2 regions of the Pandoraea sp. NPDC087047 genome follow, and region 1 is predicted to be linked to the other one. Evidence: predicted binding sites of a transcription regulator. Region 1 holds the regulator's gene; the other holds the start of a gene.
What was found. Region 1 encodes FNR, which switches genes on or off when oxygen is low (the NO sensors DNR and NnrR bind a similar motif). Its sites were predicted from a motif close to TTGATNNNNATCAA; they were not measured.

Region 1 (3,664 bases):
CAGCTGCCTGCTCACGCTGCGCCTGCGGCACGCCTTGCGCGAGCGGAAGATCGTCAGCCCGCACCTGCGCCAGACGCGCTAGCGCTTCGGCATCCGCGACCGGTGCATCGTCCGATGCAGCCTCTTCGGCTTCTTCGCCCTCGGCACGCTCGCCGAATTCGATATTCTGCTGCGCAAGCAAATCGATCTGCGCCTGTGCGGCCGGATCTTCGAGCGGCGGCAGCGCATCGAGCGCACGCAGGCCGAGATCGTCGAGGAAGTCCTTGGTCGTGGCGTACAGACCGGGGCGTCCCGGCACGTCACGATGACCAATCACCTCAATCCAGCCACGATCTTCGAGCTGTTTGATGATCTGTGTGTTCACCGTCACGCCGCGAATCTCTTCGATATCGCCACGCGTGACCGGTTGACGGTATGCAATGATCGCCAGCGTCTCCATCACGGCGCGCGAGTACTTCGGCGGCTTCTCCGGATTGAGGCGATCAAGGTATTCACGCATGCGCGGACGGCTCTGGAAACGCCAGCCGGTGGCCAATGCCACCAATTCCACACCTCGGCCATCCCATTGCACGCGGATTTCCTCGAGCAGCGCACGCACCGTGTCACCAGACACGGCGTCATTGAAGAGCTTGCGCAGATCGCCGACCTTGAGCGGCTCCTGCGCGCAAATCAACGCGGTCTCGAGGACGAGTTTCGCCTCTTGGGTATTCATGTGCGACTAAGCGGACCGGGGGCTTGGCGACCCGGTATCAGGAATAAATGGATGCTTGGAACACGAGAAACGGTCGTAACCGCTTCGCATAAGCGCGCGCCCTTTTGTGTTCGGTCGTAGTGACGGCGGCGCGACCTGAATGCTTCGAAACGACCTGCCGGGAAAACGCCCAGGCCGATAGTGCGGCGAGACGGACGTCCGGTATGTGCGCAATTATTACTGAAACACCGACGCCCGTAAAGCGTCGTCGAAACTCGCCGCGAAACAGCGCGTCGTATCGCCCGCCAAAACGATGGGTCGACGCCTCATGGTAAACTCTCAAAATAACTTCAGGGGCCTTCATGACCACCGAGATCGGTCGCATTCCCGGCAACCCCATTCCCGTTGCCCAGCCTCGTTGTTCCACCTGCTCGCTGGGGCAGTTCTGCCTGCCCGTCGGCATCCCTGAGCCGGAGCTGGAACGACTTGACGCACTCGTGAGCGAGCGCCGTCGCCTCAAAAAGGGCGAAGTGCTCTATCGCGCCAACGATGATCTGGGCGCCGTCTACGGCATTCGCTTCGGTTCGCTCAAAAGCTGCGTCACGGCCCCGGACGGCCGCGAGCAGGTCGTCGGCTTCCACCTTCAAGGCGAACTCATCGGCCTGGACGCCGTGGCCGACAGCCTTCACCCGAGCACCGCCGTGGCGCTCGAAGACAGCGAACTGTGCATCGCACGCTTCGGCGAATTGGAGACGCTCTCGCGTCAGGTGCCGTCGCTGCAACGTCAGTTGCACCGCCTGATGAGTCAGGAAATTCGCAACGAGCACCAGCAACTGCTCGCCCTTGGCACCATGCGCGCCGAGGAGCGCCTGGCTGTCTTCCTGCTGAATCTCTCCGAGCGTCTTGCCGCCCGTGGCTACGCCGCCAACGAATTCGTGTTGCGCATGAGCCGCGAGGAAATCGGCAGCTTCCTGGGGATCAAGCTGGAGACGGTCAGCCGCCTGTTCTCGCGCTTCGCGCAGAACGGCATGATCGAAATCCGTCAACGCCACGTCAAGATCATCGACGGCGTGGCCCTGCGCGAGCTCGCGGGCGTTCATCACTGCTGAGCCCAGCTTCCGGGGGCGCTAGAGCGCCCCCGCTCATGCGCCCCCTTGCTGGCTCTCACTTCCCCGCTTCCCCGTTATTCCTGCTTTCGTCGGCGTTCTTAGCCGATCCGGCCGACCGGAACCTCCCGCGCCAGCCGTCTCGAAGCCGCACTTCCCCGTTACCGCTAAGCTACCGGCCTCGCCCGGCCGACGCCTTGCGCCAGATCAAGAGTCGCGCGACGCCGCCGGGCCGCCGGGCCGCCGGTGTTCGACAAGCCCGGGCAAACCCTCCATAATCGGCGCGTTCGCCGCCCGGCCCCCTGCCGCCCGGCGTTTCACCCCGACGGAGGCCGCCGTTATGCCCGCTGCCATTTTTCTTAGCCCGGAAGACGCCGAGCACGCTTTCTACGAAGCGCTGCGCGCCGGTGACCCGGATACGTTGATGGATGTCTGGTCGGAAGACGAGGAAGTCGTCTGCATTCACCCGTCGGGGCCGCGGCACGTCGGCCCGGCGGCCATTCGGGCCAGTTGGCGGCAAATTCTCGCCAAAGGCGGGCTGCACGTGACGGTGAGCCACCTGCAAGTGGCGCGCAACCCGTTGTGCGCCGTCCACAACGTGCTCGAACAGGTTCAGGTCGAGACACACCCGGAAGCGCGCTACGCCTTCGTGCTCGCCACCAACATCTATCTGAAGCAAGCCGACGGCTGGCGGCTCGTGCTGCATCACGCCAGCCCGGCCATCGGCCACGAAGACACCGGCTCGCCATTGGCACGCACGCACCGGCTGCACTGACGGCAGCCCCTCAGCCCGCTCGCCACTCAATCCGATGTGCCGCCCGGCGCAGGCCAAAGCGCCTCCCAATACGGCACCGGACCGAAACGCGCTTGCAGGAATTCAATGAACGCGTGTGTTTTCGGCGGCACAAACACCCGGCTCGGGTAGACGGCCCAGATCGCGACCTCCTCTGCCAGCGGATACGCCGGCAACACCGGCACCAGTTCGCCACGCTGCAAGTGCGCGGCAATATCCCATGTCGACTTGAGCGCAATGCCGAGGCCCGCCAGCGCGGCATCACGCAGCACCTCCCCGTTATCCGACACCAGACGCCCGCCTACGCGCACACTGAGCGGGCCACCCGGCGTCACGAACCGCCAGTCGCGCTGCTCCCCGAAAATCAGGCAGTCATGCTTGGCAAGATCGCCAGGATGCTTCGGCGCACCGTTCGCCGCGAGATAAGCCGGAGACGCGCACAACGTCCGCCGACTGGCCGCCAGTTTGCGAGCAACGAGTGTCGAATCCCGCAACGCACCCACGCGAATGGCAAGATCGCCCCCCTCTTCGAGCAGATCGACAACGCGATCCGTCAGTCGGAAATCCAGCGAAATCCCGGGGTAGCGTGCGAGGAAGTCGGGCAACGCGGGCGAGATATGCTGACGCGCGAACGAAGACGAGCACGACACCCGCAAACACCCTTGCGGCGCCGCCAGCCCCTGCCCGACGCTCGCCAACGCCTGAGCCTCTGCCGCGAGCAACGCCTGCGCCTGCGCCAGAAACACCTCACCTTCCTGCGTGAGCGCCACACGCCGCGTCGTTCGGTGCAACAGCCGTGCGCCGAGCGCGCCTTCGAGTTGCGCGAGACGCGTACTGGCTGTCGCCGGCGACAGCCCGCGCTCGCGCCCCGCCGCCGACACATTTCCCAGCGCCGCCACACGAACGAACAACGCTACGGTATCGAGGTCCAATGCCATTTAACGGATTTTCCAAAAAATCTTTTCCACATTATCCGAATTATCAAAGCAATCGACTAGCCGTAGTCTTTCGCCATCGCATCAAATTCAAGTGCGTCGCCAAAGCGCCACAGCGCAGGCGGTGCGTTACCCCTTC
Region 2 (3,664 bases), on a different contig from region 1:
CACCGTCTCGTTCGACGACGGCCAGACGCTGCGCTACGACCATCTCGTGCTCGCCCTCGGCGGTCGCGTGCGTCCCCTGCCGATTCCCGGCGGCGACGCCGCCAACGTCTACTACCTGCGCAATATCGCCGACGCCCAGCGTCTGCGCGACGCCCTCACGCCGGGCAAGCGCGTCGTGGTGATCGGCGGGGGTTATATCGGTCTGGAAGTGGCGGCCAGCGCTGTCAAGGCCGGCACATCGGTGACGGTGCTCGAAGCCGCGCCGCGTCTGCTGGCGCGTGTCGCCGAGGCCGATCTGGCCGGATTCTTCGCCACGCTGCATCGCGAGAACGGCGTGGACGTGCAAGTCGGCGTCGGTGTCACGGCGCTGGAGCAAGACGCCACCGGTCAGGTCGTAGCGGTGGTGGCCGGTGACAAGCGTCTGCCGGCGGACGTGGTCGTTGTCGGTATCGGTCTGATCCCGAACGCCGAACTCGCGCAAGCCGCCGGTCTCGCGGTCGATAACGGCATCGTCGTGGACGAATTCGCCCGCACGAGCGATCCCGCCATTCTGGCCGTGGGCGATTGCGCACATCACGAGCACCCGGCGCTGGGCCGTCGTATTCGTCTGGAGTCGGTGCCGAGCGCCAGCGAAATGGCCAAAGTGGCGGCGAGCGTGGTGCATGGCGACGCCCCGAAGGCCGTCGCCACCGCCCCGTGGTTCTGGTCGGATCAGTTCAACGCCAAGCTGCAGATGGTCGGCATGACGCAAGGCCACGACACCGTGGTCGAACGCCGTCTGCCGGACGCCCAGGGCGCTGCCGTGTTTATGCTCTTCTATCTGCGCGACGGTGCCGTCGTGGCAGCCGCGAGCATCAACCGCGCCCAGGAGTTCATGGCCGCCCGCGAACTCGTGGGCCGCCGCGCAGTGGTCGATCCGGCGCGTCTGGCCGATGCCGCCACGCCGCTCAAGACACTGCTCGCCGAGTTGGCCTGAGGCGTCTGGCGCACACCGGGCGCGCCCGCCCCGATGTGCGCCACGAGCCTGCGCAGCCCGTCAGACCAACGGGGCGTGCGCAGGCAGCAGCAGTACCGGACGGCCCGCGTGACGGGCCGTATCTTCCGCCACGCTACCCAGCGTGAAGCGTCTGTACCCACGCCGGCCGTGCGTGCCGAGCACGATCACGTCGACATCGGCATCCTTGCCCGCGGCGATGATCTGATCGGCAACCCCTTCGCCTACCGGCTGAATCTCCCGCATCTCGATTTCGCCCGGCACTTCCGCTTCCTTGAGTCGTTTCACCGCCCAGCTTCGGACTTGTTCGCCCACGGCACGTACCGCGTCGAGCAGCGGCTCCGGGTCGAAGCCTGCAAGGAACGGCCCCGGCAAATCGAGCACGTGCACCACGCGCATCGACGCCCCGTGCGTGCGCGCGAGCGATAACGCGTATTCGAAGGCGAGGCGCGACGTCTCGCTGTTGTCGAGCGCGACGAGAATACGTTCGTAATGCCCGCCGGAGCGCAGCGGCAAATGCGGACGGGCCTCGCCCGCCACGAGCATCACCGGCACTTCCGCGCAGCGCAGAATCTGTTCGGCGACGCTGCCCAGCATGACGCGACGCACGCCGCTGCGGCCATGCGTGCCGACGATGATGATGTCGGCGCCCCACTCGTCGGCCTCGCGCGTCATGGCCTCGGGGACCGTCTCCCCGGTGGTGCGCAAATCGAGCAGATGCGCCTGCGCGTCGAACCCTTCCTCACGCAGATAGAGCACCGCCCGCGCGAGATGCTCTTCGCCCTCGCGCTGCATGTCGCGGCGTATCTGTTCCAGATCCACGAGCTTGCCGAACGCCGCCGTCAGCAGATTGACGGGATCTTCCACGGTGTGAATGACGCGGATCGCGTCGCCATTGCGCGCAAAGGCGGCGGCCTCGCGCAACGCCCGGCGAGACGACTCGCTACCGTCGGTCGCCAACAGAATGCGTTTTGTCATGAGCAGCCTCGCGTCGGAAGTCGAAGGAATGCCATGCGCGTGTTCGGCCACCGCGATGTTTCATCTGACGAACCAGGCACGACGATGCCACTATACCGCCCGAGGGTGGACGAAGGCCACCCTTCGCGTGCTGGGGTAGCGCCCGGAAGGCGCGTGTTTGATGCAGCGCAAAAAACCACAGGCCCGGCATAGCGGGCCTGTGGCGTAGCGCTTCGCGACGACAATGGGGCTTAACGCGCGGCGTCGCCCCAGCGATAGGCGTGCGACGCCTCGTCAAGCTTCCCCTTGAGTTCCGGCGCCAGCGTGTAGTCGATGGTGCCGAGCGTCTCGTCGAGCTGCTCGACGCGGCTCGCGCCGATGATCGCCGACGTCACGGCCGGATTGGCGAGCACCCAGGCGAGCGACAGACGCGTGAGCGATTCACCGGCGTCCTTCGCAATCGCCTTGAGCGCTTCGATCGTCTCGAACTCGCGCTCGTGCCAGTAGCGCTGCTGATACATCGCTCCCGCCTTGCCGACCGTCGCCGCCGTGAAGCGGCCTTCGGCCGGTGCGGCGTCGTGACGGTACTTGCCCGTAAGCAACCCGCCTGCGAGCGGGTTGTAGGGGATCACGGCCAGCCCCTCTTCGCTCGCCAGCGGCAGCAGTTCGCGCTCGATCTGACGGAACAGCAGGTTGTAGCGCGGCTGGACCGACACGAAACGCGCCACACGCAGCACGTCCGAGCGGCCCAGGGCACGCGCGAGGCGATAGGCGAGATAGTTCGACACGCCGACGTAACGCGCCTTGCCCGACGTCACAATGGTGTCGAGCGCTTCGAGCGTCTCGTCGAGCGGCGTCTCGGCATCGTCCCAATGGAGTTGATAGAGATCGACGTAGTCCGTGCCGAGGCGGTTCAGCGACGCGTCGATCGCGCTCAGCAAGTGCTTGCGCGAGGCGCCCTTGTCCCACGGCGAAGGCCCCATCTCGCCGCATGCCTTGGTCGCCACGATGAACTTGTCGCGACGGCCCTTGAGCCAGCGGCCGACAACCTCTTCGGTGCGCCCGACAAGCGACGTGTCGGCGCCAAGCGGATAAACGTCGGCGATATCGATGAAATTGACGCCCGCGTGCGCCGTGCGATCGAGAATGGCATGGCTGGCGGCCTCATCGGTTTGGAGACCGAACGTCATGGTGCCGAGGCACAAGCGAGAAACAGTCAGGCCGGTGCGGCCGAATTTCGTGTATTGCACGGTAACTCCCGGAAGTTTCGGATCAGGCAAGCATCTGGAGAGACGCGACGTCGCAAGACGGCGCTGCCCGCTCTCGCGGGCACGTCGCACAGTATGCGCGATTCCGGAAGACCGTGTGCAGAGCCCTTGCGCCTGGCCCCTCGCGCGATTCGGGCGATTAGGGCTATTCGAGCGATTTCAGATCGAGCCAGACGCCGTCCGCCCCGCGAATCAGCATCTTGCTGCCGTACTTCATGACGGTCGTCTGCTCGTTGGCCGACACGAAAGCCGTCTGCGGCAGATCGTTCGCGTATTGCGCCAGATCCGGCGTGCCCGCAAACGGATTGTTGGCGACCAAATGCGAGACGAGCGTCATCAGTGCCAGATAGCTCGTGGGCGTGGAAATCGTCACCGGCGTGCCGTGCGGCGCGCTCGCCCCGTCACCGAAGCCGACGAGCTTGACCGCGACCGGCACATGCGTGAT

Region 2: a site for FNR is predicted at 2,130-2,143, ahead of ACIPHM_RS02255 (universal stress protein). Genes of this name have one in related genera too.

What each region holds. Positions count from the first base shown of each region.
Region 1 is NZ_JBIUZU010000002.1:107,595-111,258, forward strand. Features, by position in the region: gene scpB (SMC-Scp complex subunit ScpB) at 1-712, opposite strand, end outside; gene fnr (fumarate/nitrate reduction transcriptional regulator Fnr) at 1,054-1,800, shown strand; gene ACIPHM_RS03135 (YybH family protein) at 2,138-2,572, shown strand; gene ACIPHM_RS03140 (LysR family transcriptional regulator) at 2,599-3,528, opposite strand.
Region 2 is NZ_JBIUZU010000001.1:533,505-537,168, forward strand. Features, by position in the region: gene ACIPHM_RS02250 (NAD(P)/FAD-dependent oxidoreductase) at 1-976, shown strand, start outside; gene ACIPHM_RS02255 (universal stress protein) at 1,037-1,972, opposite strand; gene ACIPHM_RS02260 (aldo/keto reductase) at 2,203-3,201, opposite strand; gene bcsG (cellulose biosynthesis protein BcsG) at 3,365-3,664, opposite strand, start outside.